4 regions of the Mesorhizobium sp. B2-2-4 genome follow, and region 1 is predicted to be linked to each of the others. Evidence: predicted binding sites of a transcription regulator. Region 1 holds the regulator's gene; each other region holds the start of a gene.

Evidence for each region. The regulator LexA, encoded in region 1, represses DNA repair genes until DNA is damaged. The targets are predictions, from matches to a motif close to TGTTCNNNNTGTGTTCNG.
Region 2: the regulator LexA is predicted to act here: its motif matches at 1,102-1,119, upstream of FJ959_RS02935 (metallopeptidase family protein).
Region 3: the regulator LexA is predicted to act here: its motif matches at 1,585-1,602, upstream of recA (recombinase RecA).
Region 4: the regulator LexA is predicted to act here: its motif matches at 1,875-1,892, upstream of dinB (DNA polymerase IV).

Annotation. Positions count from the first base shown of each region.
Region 1 covers NZ_VFWB01000011.1:166,178-169,569, reverse strand. The annotation lists gene FJ959_RS25760 (ComEC/Rec2 family competence protein) at 1-1,682, shown strand, start outside; gene lexA (transcriptional repressor LexA) at 1,676-2,419, opposite strand; gene FJ959_RS25750 (TetR/AcrR family transcriptional regulator C-terminal domain-containing protein) at 2,872-3,392, shown strand, end outside.
Region 2 covers NZ_VFWB01000001.1:563,877-567,268, reverse strand. The annotation lists gene FJ959_RS02940 (TetR/AcrR family transcriptional regulator) at 1-452, shown strand, start outside; gene FJ959_RS02935 (metallopeptidase family protein) at 472-894, opposite strand; gene FJ959_RS32045 (hypothetical protein) at 1,143-2,198, shown strand; gene FJ959_RS02920 (DUF6504 family protein) at 2,140-3,392, shown strand, end outside.
Region 3 covers NZ_VFWB01000007.1:263,080-266,471, reverse strand. The annotation lists gene alaS (alanine--tRNA ligase) at 1-125, opposite strand, end outside; gene recA (recombinase RecA) at 430-1,527, opposite strand; gene FJ959_RS19860 (carbohydrate kinase family protein) at 1,810-2,754, shown strand; gene FJ959_RS19855 (pseudouridine-5'-phosphate glycosidase) at 2,801-3,392, shown strand, end outside.
Region 4 covers NZ_VFWB01000005.1:373,316-376,707, reverse strand. The annotation lists gene FJ959_RS15295 (2OG-Fe(II) oxygenase) at 1-100, shown strand, start outside; gene FJ959_RS15290 (dihydrofolate reductase family protein) at 254-841, opposite strand; gene FJ959_RS15285 (helix-turn-helix domain-containing protein) at 982-1,398, shown strand; gene FJ959_RS15280 (hypothetical protein) at 1,543-1,779, opposite strand; gene dinB (DNA polymerase IV) at 1,921-3,162, shown strand; gene FJ959_RS15270 (sterol desaturase family protein) at 3,210-3,392, opposite strand, start outside.

The DNA of each region.
Region 1 (3,392 bases):
TCGCCGGCATAGGCGCCAGCGGCTTCTTTCTCGGCAACCCCAAAATCGTCTCAGCCGATGACAGGCCGCTGTGGGCCGCCCTTTCAGCCGCCATCGAGAGTGCTCGCGAAAGCATTGCCGACCATATCAGGGGCAGCATCGGCGGCGCCGAGGGCGAGATCGCCGCGGCGCTGATCGTGGGTGTGCGCGCCGGGATTCCCGACGAGATCAATGAAGCGATGCGACGCACCGGCATCTACCACATCATCTCAATTTCCGGGCTGCACATGGCGCTGGTCGCCGGCACGGTCACGGGTCTGCTGCGTGGCGGCTTCGCGCTGTTCCCGAATTTTTCCTCCCGCCGGCCGGTCAAGAAATACGCGGCCGCGGCGGCACTTTTCTCCATCGCCGCCTACCTCGTCATTTCGGGCGTCGTTGTCGCCGCCGAACGCAGCTTCATCATGCTGGCGGTGATGCTGATCGCCGTTCTGTTCGATCGGGCGGCACTCACCATGCGCAATCTGGCTATTTCGGCGATCGCCGTCATCGTGGTGTCGCCGCACGAGGTGGTAGGGCCGAGCTTCCAGATGTCCTTCGCCGCCACCGCGGCCCTGGTCGGCGCCTATGCCGGCTGGTCGGATCGCAAAGCCGACAAAGCGCGGACCCCGCCGCCGCAACGGACCTTGCCTGGCCTGCTGACGCGAAAATTGCTGCTGGCGACAGGTGGGCTGGCGATGACCTCGATTATCGCGGGAAGCGCCACGGCGCTTTTCGCCATCTGGCATTTCCAGCGCGTGTCGCCGCTCAGCCTGTTCGCCAATCTTGCCGTCATGCCGATCGTTTCGGTCGTGATGTTCCTTGCGGTTGCCAGCGCGCTGCTGATGCCGTTCGGGTTCGATGGACCATCCCTTTATCTGATGGGCAAGGGACTGACCGCGATGATCGCCATATCAGGATGGATCTCGCAACGCTCGCCGGTCGACGCGGTCGGGTTGATTTCGCAGCAATCCGTCCTTCTGGTGGCGATCGCCCTGGTCATCGCGACGATGGCCACGACATGGCTGCGGCTGGCGGCACTTCCCTTCGCGCTCGCCGGCCTGTTGACCGTCTCGGACACGCGCACGCCGGACGTGCTGATTTCGGAGGATGCCCGCCTGGTGGCGTTGCCGATCGGCGGCGGCGAGCTCGCGATCAACCGGGCGCGCCCGAACGAATTCACCGTCGATAATTGGAAACGCGCGCTGAAGTCCGAAACCATCGTTGCGCCGGAACTGTTCGACAGCGGAGACCGACAGTTCGACATCTTCGATCCCGCGCAACTTCCGGCGGGAGCGCCTTTCTATTGCTTCACGGGCCTGTGCATGGCCCGGCATACCTCGGGGGCGATCATCGCGCAGGTGGAGGATCGCAAGGACGCCTGGAGGGCCTGCTCCTATGCGGATCTGATCGTCATCAACGACCCCGCGGGCTACGATCCCTGCCACAATCCGCTGGTTCTCGTCATCACCAAGCGGCAGCTCGCTCGCAAGGGAAGTGCCGCCGTCTTCTTCGACCAGCAATCGGCGACGGCACCGGCACGGGTCAGCTTTGCCGTCGACAGGCCATATCGGCCCTGGCACGAACAGCGGAAATTCTCACGCGAGGCAAGGGGACTGCCGCCTTACCGTAAACCCGAAAAGCCCACCGCCGACCCCGCTCAGTAGCGCCTGATCAGGCCGACCAGCTTGCCTTGCACCTTGACCCTGTCCGGTCCGAAAATACGTGTTTCATAGGCCGGATTGGCAGCCTCGAGCGCAATCGAAGCACCCTTTCGGCGGAAGCGCTTCAGCGTTGCTTCCTCCTCGTCCACCAGGGCCACGATGATCTCGCCGGGACTTGCGGTGTCGGCATTGCGGATGATGACCGTGTCGCCGTCGAAAATGCCGGCCTCGATCATCGAATCGCCCTTGACCTCCAGCGCATAGTGTTCGCCGCCCATGATCATGTCAGGCGGCACTGAAATGGAATGCGTCTGATGCTGGATGGCGTCGATCGGCACACCCGCTGCGATGCGACCCATGACCGGGATCGACACCGCTGAAACCGCGTCGTCGTCATTGCCGGCAGCGGGCAGACGCGAAGACGTCGCCGGCTTGATCTGCCGGCTAGGGCTGCTGCCCTGTCCGAGGCTGCCCTGGATGACGCTCGGGGAGAACTTCTTTGCCGCGTTAAGACCCGGCGCGATCGAGTCCGGCAGGCGCAGCACCTCCAGCGCGCGCGCCCGGTTGGGCAGGCGGCGAATGAAGCCGCGCTCCTCCAACGCCGTGATCAGCCGATGAATTCCCGACTTGGAGGCGAGGTCCAGCGCTTCCTTCATCTCGTCGAAGGACGGCGGAATGCCGCTTTCCTTCAGCCGTTCATGGATGAACATCAAGAGTTCATGTTGCTTGCGCGTGAGCATGGCGGCCCCCAAAGGCATTGCACGAAGGGTCTGGAACCAGAATCAGAAAACAAACCCAGAACAAACACTATCTGTTCCAGTTGTGTTCCGCAACCATTTAAAGTTTAATGAATTTGTTAAGGCGACGGAAACGAAATGCCCTCCCGCAGCCAGCATCCTGCCAGCGCGGTCCGTCGTCAATGCGCTCCCGGGCCCTTTGAAACTATTTTGGTTAATGGCCTGTGGCCCGACCGGTCTCCACTCTTGGCACAAGCCTGCAAGCTGGGTGACCGGCAGGTGCGGGGTGCGTTTGGGCGGATTAGAAACCCCTGCGGCTCGTGAACGAAACGAAACCAAAATGCCAACTTCCGCCGGAAAACGGCCAGACACCACCACTGGTCGCGACGGGCTGCGTTCGTTCGTTCGCTTGACGAAACCGTATAATAATGTACGGTTTTCGAAGAGGAACACCAATGACCACGCCGAAGCAGGCCGCGCGACGCGAACGGATAGAGGAGGCCGCCTATGCGGTGCTCCGGGAAGCCGGCTACAAGAGCGCCTCCCTGCTTGCTATCGCCAAGCGGGCATCGGCCTCGAACGAAACCCTCTACAACTGGTACGGCAACAAGCAGACCCTGTTTCGATCCTTGATCGAAGCCAATGCGGGAGAGGCAAGGAAGCTGCTGGAGGACGCCCTTCACCAGGCGCGCGATCCGCTCGAAACCCTGAACTTGCTCGGGCCAGTCCTGCTGACCCTCGTGACGGGCGACAAGGCGGTGGCGCTCAATCGCGCCGCGGCCGGCGACGTCAACGATACAGGCACGCTTGGCCAATCGATCGCGCAATTCGGCCGCAATACCATAATGCCGCTTGTTGGCGACCTGCTTCGAACCGCAAGTCGGGCCGGCCCGATCGCCTGTGACGATCCTGCCGAAGCCGCCGACATCTACATCAGTCTTTTGATCGGCGATCTCCAGGTTCGCCGGATCGTTGG
Region 2 (3,392 bases), on a different contig from region 1:
AGACCGCGTTGATGACGGCTGTCGCGGAGCAGGCAATGAGCCGATTCCGCTCGGAGATCACGAATGCGGACGAGAAGGTTGCGACGGACGATCCGATCGAACGCTTTGCCGCTGTTGGAATCGCCTATTTGCGCTGGGCAATTCGAAACCCCACCCACTTCCAGATCATCTCGACACGCAATCTTATTGATTGGGATGCTTCAGAGTCGCTGCGTCACGATAACGAAGCGGTGCGTTCGCTGATGGAAGCGTCAATGGCAGAAGCACAGCGACGAAACATGCTCCGGTCGGACGACATGGCAGAGACCCAGATAGCCGCGAGGGCGCTCGTCTACGGGCTCGCACGCATGTACATTGATGGACATTTTGCGCAATGGGCAGTGGCAGGACATACCGGGGAGCAGACTGTGCAGAACGTATTAAAACATTTCGTCACACTCATTGTGAAATGACGGCCTGACGTGGAACCGGTCACTCGGCTGCCTCTTCGATCTTCTCCATATCGTCGTCCGAGAGGCCGAAATGGTGGCCGATCTCGTGGATCAGCACATGGGTGACGATGTCGCCCAAAGTCTCCTCGTTCTCGGCCCAGTAATCGAGGATGGCGCGGCGGTAGAGCGTGATGCGGTTCGGGCCTTCGCCGGTCTGCGGGTTCCAGCGCTCGGCGATGCCGCGTCCCTCGAACAGGCCGAGCAGGTCGAAGGGGGTTTCCAGTGACAGGTCGTCCATGATCTCGTCGGTCGGGAATTCGGCGATCTGGATGACGATCTCGCCGGTCAGCTTGCGAAAATCCTCGGGCAGATGGGCGTAGGCCTCCAGCGCCAGGAACTCGATCTCGTCCATCGACGGCGAAAGCTGGTCGTGCCAAATGCGGGTCTTGTAGATGCGGGCCATGCTTTGTCCTTTGATCCCGGCATATAGGCTTTTGGGCCACAATCGGCAAATGACGCGGCGGCTAACCCCAGGATTGCTTACGGCACCCGGAGCCGTTTGGCATGGCTTGAGGCGCGGCCGGCTGTCCGACCATGTTGGCCCTCTTATCGGAGAGGAATAAATTCCCCATGAGTCTGCTTGACTCTTCGGGTCGCCTCTGGAATCTATAAGAACATAACAGGAACAATTGTGAGTGGACACTGACCGTCATGGCGATGACCGCCGTGGCGCGGGAGACTGTTTTTGCCCTGCGCCGCCAGATCGCGAAGATCGAGGGAACGCTGCCCGAGCGCCTGCAGGCGCCGGCCGGCGCGGCTTCCGACGCCGGCACGGCCGCCGCGGACCGCACCGTGGTCCGGCGCGGCATCGCCGTAGCCAGGCCGGATGCTTTCCTGCGCACCGGCGTCGGCCGTCTCGATGCCGCCCTCGGTGGCGATTTGGGCGGCGATTTGAGCGGTGGCCTGCCGAAAGCGGCCTTAAGCGAAATCCATGGCGTCGAGACCCGCGATGCCGGAGCCGTCGCCGGCTTCGCCCTGTCGCTCGCCAGCCTGATCCTCAAGCCCAGCCTGGTTCTCAAGCAAGGGCCGCGATTGCCGGTGCTGTGGATCGGCACTCAGGAGGTTTTTCGCGAAGCGGGTTTTCCCTATGCCCGGGGCCTTCACGCCGCCTTCGGCATCGAGCCGGAGCAATTGCTGTTTTCCGAGGCGCCAAGGCTCGCCGATGCGCTGTGGGTCGCCGAGGAGGCGGCCCGCATGAAGGCGCTCGCCGCCGTCATCCTTGAAGTCCGCGGCAATCCGCAGCGGCTGGACCTGACCGCGACGCGCCGGCTGCACGCCCGCGCGCAGAGCGCCGGCCGGCCGGTCTTCCTGCTGCGGCAGGCGGCCGAACCCGAACCGACGGCGGCGCCCGTCCGCCTCATCGTCTCACCGGCGCCGGCAGGGTCGCGCGACACGGTCGGCGGGCCGCTTGCCGGCTCGATCGGCCGCCCCGCCTTCACCATCAGCATCGGCAAGAGCCGCACGGCCCTGCCGGGACAATTCATATTGGAGTGGAACCCCGATGAACGCATATTCGATGAAAGAAGGATTGGGGAAGAACGAGCAAAGAATCCTGTCCCTGTGGTTTCCCTATCTCGCGGCCGAACGGATCCTGCGGCAGCGCCTGGGGCGGTCCTGGCGTTCCCGACCGTCGGATCACCGGCCGCTGGTGATCAGCCATCGCGACAGCAACGCGCAGCGCATCTTAGCCCTCGACGAGCGGGCTGAGGCGCTGCATCTGAAGCCCGGCATGGGCATCGCCGATGCGCGCGCCATGCATCCGTCGATCGACATAATGGAGGCCGATGCCGAAGCCGACCGGCGCCTGCTCGAAGGCCTTGCGGACTGGTGCGACCGCTATACCCCGCTGGTGGCGCTCGACGGGACCGACGGCCTGTTCCTCGACGTCACCGGCTGCACCCATCTTTTCGGCGGCGAACGCGCCATGCTGGACGAGATCCTGTCGCGCTTCTTCCATCAGGGCTTCGACGTTCGCGCCGGGCTTGCCGCGACACCCGGCGCCGCCTGGGCGGCGGCGCGGTTCTGCGGCGACCGCATCGTTGCCGGCGGCGAGGAGGAAGCGCTCCTGGGGCCCTTGCCGCTGGCGGCGCTACGCATCGCGCCGGAAACCCGCGCCAGCCTGGAAAGTGTTGGCCTGCGCACGGCGGGCGCGGTGATGGCCGCGCCGCGCGCGCCGCTCGCCCGCCGCTTCGGTGCCTCCCTGCTCTTGCGCCTCGACCAGGCGCTCGGCCGTCTCGACGAGGCGGTGTCGCCGCGCCTGCCCGTCGCGCCGCTTTCGGTCGAACGCCATTTGGCCGAGCCCGTCACGCTGACAGAGGACATAGAACGGCTGGTGGGCATGCTGGCGACGACCCTGAAGATCGACCTTGAGCGGCGCGGCGAAGGCGCGAGAAGCCTGGCGCTGCTCTTGTTCCGCGTCGACGGCGCCGTCAGCCGCATCGCGCTCGGCACGTCGCGACCGATGCGCGAACCCCGGCTGATCCAGAAATTGTTCCATGAGCGGCTGGCCGCCCTCGAGCAGCATATCGATGCCGGCTATGGCTTCGACCTGGTGCGGCTTTCGGTACTGGCGGCGGCGGCCTTCGACATGCCGCAGGCCGACCTGACAGGCGAAACGACCGACGACGGCGCCGATATCGCGCTGTTCGCCGACCGCATCCGCGCCCGGCTCGGCGAGGGCGCGGTTCTCAAGCCGGTCGCCGTGGAAAGCCATCTGCCCGAGCGTGCCGTCGCCACCATCCCCTTCACGGAAACCCCGCGCCGCATCACGCCGCCGAAGAAACCGGACAGGATGCAGGCGCCGATGACCATCTTCCCGCCGGAGCGGCCGATCCGGCTTTTCCGCTCGCCCGAGCCGATTGAGGTGCCGGCCACCGAAATGCCCGAGGGACCGCCGCTGAA
Region 3 (3,392 bases), on a different contig from region 1:
CCGGCATTGGTGAACATCAGCGTCGGATCGTTGCGCGGTACAAGCGGGCTCGACGCCACGACCTCGTGACCCTCCTTGCGGAAATAGTCGAGAAATGTCGACCGGATCTCGTTCACGCCACTCATGAATGCTGCCTTTTCGAGAGAGCCGCCGGCCGGACCGGCGGAAAATGGGCTCTGCTTTAGAAGATGGAGCTGGCCTTTTAGCCGCCGCTTGGCACCCTGTCCAGAAACACGCAAGCCGGCCAATTCGCGGTTCACCAGCCACCCAAAACGCAAACCGCCGGCACGGGGCCGGCGGTTCGAAACGCAATACTACAGAACTCGATTACATAAGCTCAAATTGATGAACCGGGATTATGGCCGAACTCGGGCCATAAACCGAACGCTAGATCGCGCCGGCGAACGCTTGAATTGCGCCGGCGAACGCTTACATCGCGCCGGCTTCATCCTCGAACCCATCATCGCCACCTTCGGAGCCGCCATTCTCAAGGAATTTCTCGGCGATCAGTCCGGCGTTCTGCCTGAGCGCAAGTTCGATCTCGCGCGCCGTATCGGGATTGTCGCGCAGGAACAGCTTCGCGTTCTCGCGGCCCTGGCCGAGACGCTGCGAATTGTAGGAGAACCAGGCGCCCGACTTCTCGACCACGCCGGCCTTGACGCCGAGATCGACCAGCTCGCCTGTCTTCGACACGCCTTCGCCGTACATGATGTCGAACTCGACCACCTTGAAGGGCGGCGCCAGCTTGTTCTTGACCACCTTGACGCGGGTCTGGTTGCCGACGACCTCGTCGCGGTCCTTGACCGAGCCGATGCGGCGGATATCGAGACGCACCGAGGCGTAAAATTTCAGCGCATTGCCGCCGGTGGTGGTTTCGGGCGAGCCGAACATGACGCCGATCTTCATGCGGATCTGGTTGATGAAGATGACCATGGTGTTGGAGCGCGAGATCGAGGCGGTCAGCTTGCGCAGCGCCTGGCTCATCAGGCGGGCCTGCAGGCCGGGCAGCGAATCGCCCATCTCGCCCTCGATTTCGGCGCGCGGCGTCAGCGCCGCGACCGAATCGACCACCAGCACATCGATGGCGCCGGAGCGCACCAGCGTATCGCAGATCTCAAGCGCCTGCTCGCCAGTGTCAGGCTGCGAGATCAGGAGGTTTTCGAGATCGACGCCGAGCTTGCGGGCATAGACCGGATCGAGCGCATGCTCGGCATCGACGAAGGCGCAGATGCCGCCCTTTTTCTGGGCTTCCGCCACCGTGTGCAGCGCCAGCGTCGTCTTACCCGAGCTTTCCGGCCCGTAGATCTCGATGATGCGGCCGCGCGGCAGGCCGCCGACGCCAAGCGCGATGTCGAGGCCGAGCGAGCCGGTCGGCACGGTTTCGATCTCGACGACCTGCTCGTTCGCGCCGAGCCGCATGATCGAGCCCTTGCCGAAAGCCCGCTCGATTTGCGACAGCGCCGCATCCAGAGCCTTTGATTTGTCCACTGCCTTATCCTCTACAAGCCGCAAGCTGTTCTGAGCCATGATACATCACCCCGTAGTCGTCAATGAAGGCCGGACAATCCGTAATCCTTGGTTATTTGTACCTTTTTTGTTCTCATTTGGCAAGAGGGATCAAGCATTTGAAAAATAAGCAACATCCTGATTTGTTCTTTTTTTGTCTCACGATTCGGCTCCAGCATGACCCGAATATTAGGCCAGGCTGGTTCGCCGTGCCGGCCTCACGAATCGCTGGTTGTTGCCTGCGAAGCTCCGTCGCACAGCATGGCGCTTGTGCGTGACCGCCAACAAAGGTCATATCGGCGCATGGTGAGATCTCCAAGAGTCCTGGCGGTGGGCGGCGCCCATATCGACAGGCGCGGCCAGGTGTCCGGCGCTTACGTGCCGGCTGCCTCCAACCCGGGCACGATGCGCGAGGACGTTGGCGGCGGCGTCTTCAACGCATTGCGCAGCACGGTGCGGCGAGGCGTCTCGGGCTCGTTGCTGTCGGTGCGCGGCGGCGATGCCGCCGCCGACACGGTTTCGCGCGCCATCGCCGAAGCAGGCATTGCCGACCTGTCCGCGGTGTTCCTCGACCGCACGACGCCGAGCTATACGGCGCTGATCGACCGCGAGGGCGAACTGCTCGTCGGCTTTGCCGACATGGCGCTTTATGAGCTGGCATTTGCAAAGCAGATCCGCCGCTCCAGGGTGCGGGAGGAGATCGCCGCCGCCGATGCCGTCCTGTGCGACGCCAACCTGCCATCGGCGGCTCTGGAGCGGCTGGTGTCGCTTGCCGCCGGCAAGCCCGTGTTCGCCATTGCCATTTCACCGGCCAAGGTCGTGCGCTTGACACCGGTGCTCGGCGGCCTGGCCGTCGCCTTCATGAACAGGCGCGAGGCGGTGGCGCTTGCCGGACTTGACGATGCCGCCTCTCAAAAAACTATCCTCGACGGGCTGAGAAGCGCCGGCCTCGACAGCGCGGTGGTCACGGCGGGCGGCGGCCCGGTGCTGGGCTTCGACCGCGACGGCAGCTTTGCCGTCGTCCCGCCCCCTCCAAGAAAGGTCGTGGACGTCACCGGCGCCGGCGATGCGCTTGCCGGCGCGACGGTCGCCGCCCTGCTGCGCGGCATGCCCTTGCGCGCGGCGTTGCGCGAGGGCGTCGCCGCCGCGACGCTGGCTATTGAAAGCGCGGGCGCCGTTCCCGATTTCACCACGGCGACTTTCGCGCAAGCGCTGGCTCTTGTGCCCGAAGAGCAGGAAATGGCATGAGACCGGCATCCGAAAGGATGCGCCGCACTTCGGATTGGAGATCCAGATGACCCCAGACACCGCCCGCCCCTTCATCGATGTCCACGCGCCGGTGGCGCAAGCCTTGGCCGCCGGGAAGCCCGTGGTTGCGCTGGAAAGCACCATCATAACCCATGGCATGCCCTACCCCGACAATGGCGCCATGGCGGCCGACGTGGAAAGGATCATTGCGAACGGCGGCGCGGTGCCGGCGACGATCGCCGTGGTGGCGGGCCGCATCAAGATCGGCCTCTCCGACGGAGAACGCGAATCGCTCGCCATGACCGGCGACGCCATGAAGCTCTCTCGCGCCGATCTCGGCTTCGCCGTCGCGCAAGGGCGCACCGGCGGCACCACGGTTGCCGCCACAATGATCGCCGCGCATATGGTTGGGATAAAGGTGTTCGCCACCGGCGGCATCGGCGGCGTGCACAAGGGCGCCGAAAAAAGCTTCGACATTTCGGCTGATCTCGATGAGCTGGCGCGCACGCCCGTCATCGTCGTCTCGGCTGGGGCCAAGGCCATCCTCGACATCGAAAAGACGCTGGAGGTGCTGGAGACCCGCGGCGTGCCCGTGATCGGCCATGGCTGCGAGACCATGCCGGCCTTCTGGTCGCGGC
Region 4 (3,392 bases), on a different contig from region 1:
CACCAAGGGCAATTACCGCGTCAATCTGCGCCACGGCGTCAGCCGCCTGCGCTCGGGCATGCGGCACACGGTGGGCATCATTTTTCACGATGCGAAGTGAATTGATGAGGTCAAGGTATTGACCAAGAGGTACATTGAGGCGCGTCTTGCCTTCTCCCCCTGGAGGCGAAGGCAGAACCGCGCTTGGTGCTGCATCGCCGACTGCCATGCCCAAGCTCAACGGCAGGCATGATATCAGTGCAATGCCTTTCGATTAGCCGGCCGGCGCGTAGCGGCTCACCACCATGCCGCTCGCATAGGATTTCGAGCCGAGCAGCCGCAGCCTGCCGAACCCGCCTTGGTCGAAGATGCGGCGGCCGGCACCCAGCACGGCCGGGTTGATGAACAGCTGGAACTCGTCGACCAGCCTGGCCGCGATCAGCGCCGAGGCGAAGCCGGCGCCGCCGAACACCGCGATGTCGCCGCCCTCACCCCTCTTCAGCAAGTCGATCTCCCGCGGCAGGTCGCCGCTGACCACTGTCGTGCCCTCCCATCGCGAGGCCTTGAGTCTGTCGCTCGGCACCACCTTCCTCGCCTCGACGATGCGCTGGGCGAAAGCATAGAACGGGTCGCGCGGATATCTCTTCGCCGCATTGCCCCAATGGGTGAGGTAGCCTTCCTCGGCCATCTTGCGGCTCAAGAGGATGGTATCGATGCCGGCGAAGACGGCGTTGAAGTCCCGCTTCAGCTCCTCGTCCCAGGCGCTGTCGTCGCCCCATTCCCAGAGCTGCCAGCGATGATCCCCGGCGGCGCCGACAAAACCGTCGACCGACATCTGCATCTGGAGGATCAGCTTTTTCATCATGGTTCTCCCAGTCAAGGGCCGAGCGGCTCGTTTTACCCGTCCGGCCGGCACGGTTGCCGATGGTTTACATTTGGAACTATTGACCTGAGATGAAAACGATGTCAATAGTAAAGCGATTTAAAAATGGAACCATACACATGTCGACACGGGACCGGTCTGGCTGCCCCATCAACCTGTCGCTCGAACTGCTCGGCGACCGCTGGACGCTGCTCATCATCCGCGACCTGGTCTTCGCCGGAAAAAAGCACTTTCGCGAATTCCTGCAATCCGATGAGGGCATTTCCTCGCGTACGCTGGCCGAGCGCCTCCAGACATTGCAGGACGAAGGCATCCTCACCCGCAGCGGTGATCCCACGCATGGGCTGAAGGCGATCTATCGCCTGACCGAGGCCGGCATCGACCTTTTGCCCGTGCTGGCCACGCTCGGCGCCTGGGGCAGCAAGCACCGCAAGGCCGACGATGATCTGGCAAGGATCGCCGATAAGCTCGCTGCCGACGGCGAGCCGGCGCTGGAGCGCCTCAGGCAGGCGCTGCGGGCGGAGCATCTCGGTTGATGGATGTCGCCAAGGCGGCCTCGGGGACAACGACCCGCACAGGCAACGCGCCTCAGAAAGCGCGTCACGGCCCTCTATTCGGAATAGCGCAAAAACAAGCGATTGGAGCGGTTGCGTGATGCATTGCAGCACGCCGGCGGCGAGCTATGGCGTGCGCAATATGTCGGCGCCCGCCTGCTCATCGAACAGCACGGCGCAGCCGCACTGCAGCGCGACTTCACTCAGCGCATTCGCGACCGTTTCGTCGGCCGAGACGAAATCGCCGGTCAGCACCCGCAATTCCTCCACGGCCTTGGCCATCGAAACCAGCCGCCCCGCGGCGCGGTCGGTCGAGCAGGCGTTGACGACGCAAACCAGATCGATCATTTCAAAGTTGCCCATGCCAGCCTCCGCACACGGCGCCCTTCGGCCGTCAACGCGATTGTGAGCGACAATGTTCCGGCGGATCGCGACCTCGCTTGACAGCGAGCAATGTTTGTTCTCTTTATGTTCCATACTCTACAACGTCGCGAGGAACCGGGGATGGAGCCCACCATCCTGCATGCCGATCTCGACGCTTTCTACGCCTCGGTCGAGCAGCTTCTCGACCCGTCGCTGCGCGGCAAGCCGATCGCGGTCGGCGGCGGCGTCGTGCTCGCCGCCTCCTACGAAGCCCGCGCCTTCGGCGTGCGCGGCGGCATGCCGGGGCGCAAGGCGCGCGAGCTCTGCCCACAGTTGATTCTCGTCGGCGGAAATTTCCGCGACTACCAGCGGCTCGGCGACGCCGCGATGAAGGTGCTCGACGATTTCACGCCGCTGGTCGAGCGCATCTCCATCGACGAGGCCTTCGCCGATGTCGCCGGTTGCACGCATCTGTTCGGCCAGCCGCGGGAGATCGCCTCGACCATTCGCCGCCGCGTGCGAAGCGAACTCGGCCTGCCGATCTCGATCGGCGTGGCGCGCACCAAGCACCTGGCCAAGATCGCCTCGCAGGTGGCCAAGCCCGATGGGCTGGTGGTGGTCGAGCCCGGCACGGAGATCGCCTTCCTGCATGACCTGCCGGTCTCCCTGATGTGGGGCGTCGGCCCGGCGACCAGCGCGCGGCTGGCCGAGATCGGCGTCCAGACAATCGGCGAACTGGCCAGGACGCACAGCGGCGCGCTGGCGCGGCTGCTCGGCCCTGCCGCCGGCGAAAAGCTTGCCGCCTTGTCGTGGAACCGCGATCCGCGCAAATTGGAAACACGTCGCCGCGCCCATTCGGCCGGTGCCCAGTCGGCGCTTGGCCGCAAGCCGGCACTGGAATGCGTCTACATCCCCGTCCTGCTGCATCTGGCCGACCGGGTCGCCAGCCGGCTGCGCGCCAAGGCGCGCCCCGGCCGCACGGTGACGGTGCGCGTGCGCTTCGCCGACCTCAGCGCCGTCACCCGCTCGATCACGCTCGACCAGCCGATCTCGGCGACGGTGATGCTGGCCGAGATCGCGACAGACCTGGTGCGGGGCGTGCTTGCCGATCATCCGCATGACAGGACGATTTCGCTGCTGGCGATCTCGGTCTCGCATCTGGAGGAAAGTGCCGAATTGCAGCTCGAACTGCCGCTCGGCCTCGCCGACGAAAAGCGCCGCCCCGGCACCAGGAAGGGCCTCGCACGCTTCGGCGCCGACCGCGCCATCGACAAGATCCGCGAGCGTTTCGGCAAACAGGCCGTCGGCTACGGCACCGTGGCGCTGGAGGCGGCCCGCTCGGTGCCCGACGAGTTCAGGGAATTGGCGCAGAAGGAATTGTAAGCGGGAATGGCTGTCTGCGCTTCCCGAATGGCGCACACCAGTTGGCTTCAGAGCCGCATCGTGCCGAAGACCCGATCCCAGAACAGCGACGTCACGCCGAAATTGACATTTTCGTCGACATGATGATGCAGCGCGTGGCGGCGCTTCAGCGTGTAGAGATAGCTCGGATGAGTGGGATGCCAGTGATGGATCACATGGTGGATGCTGACGTACCATAGGTAGCCCAGCAT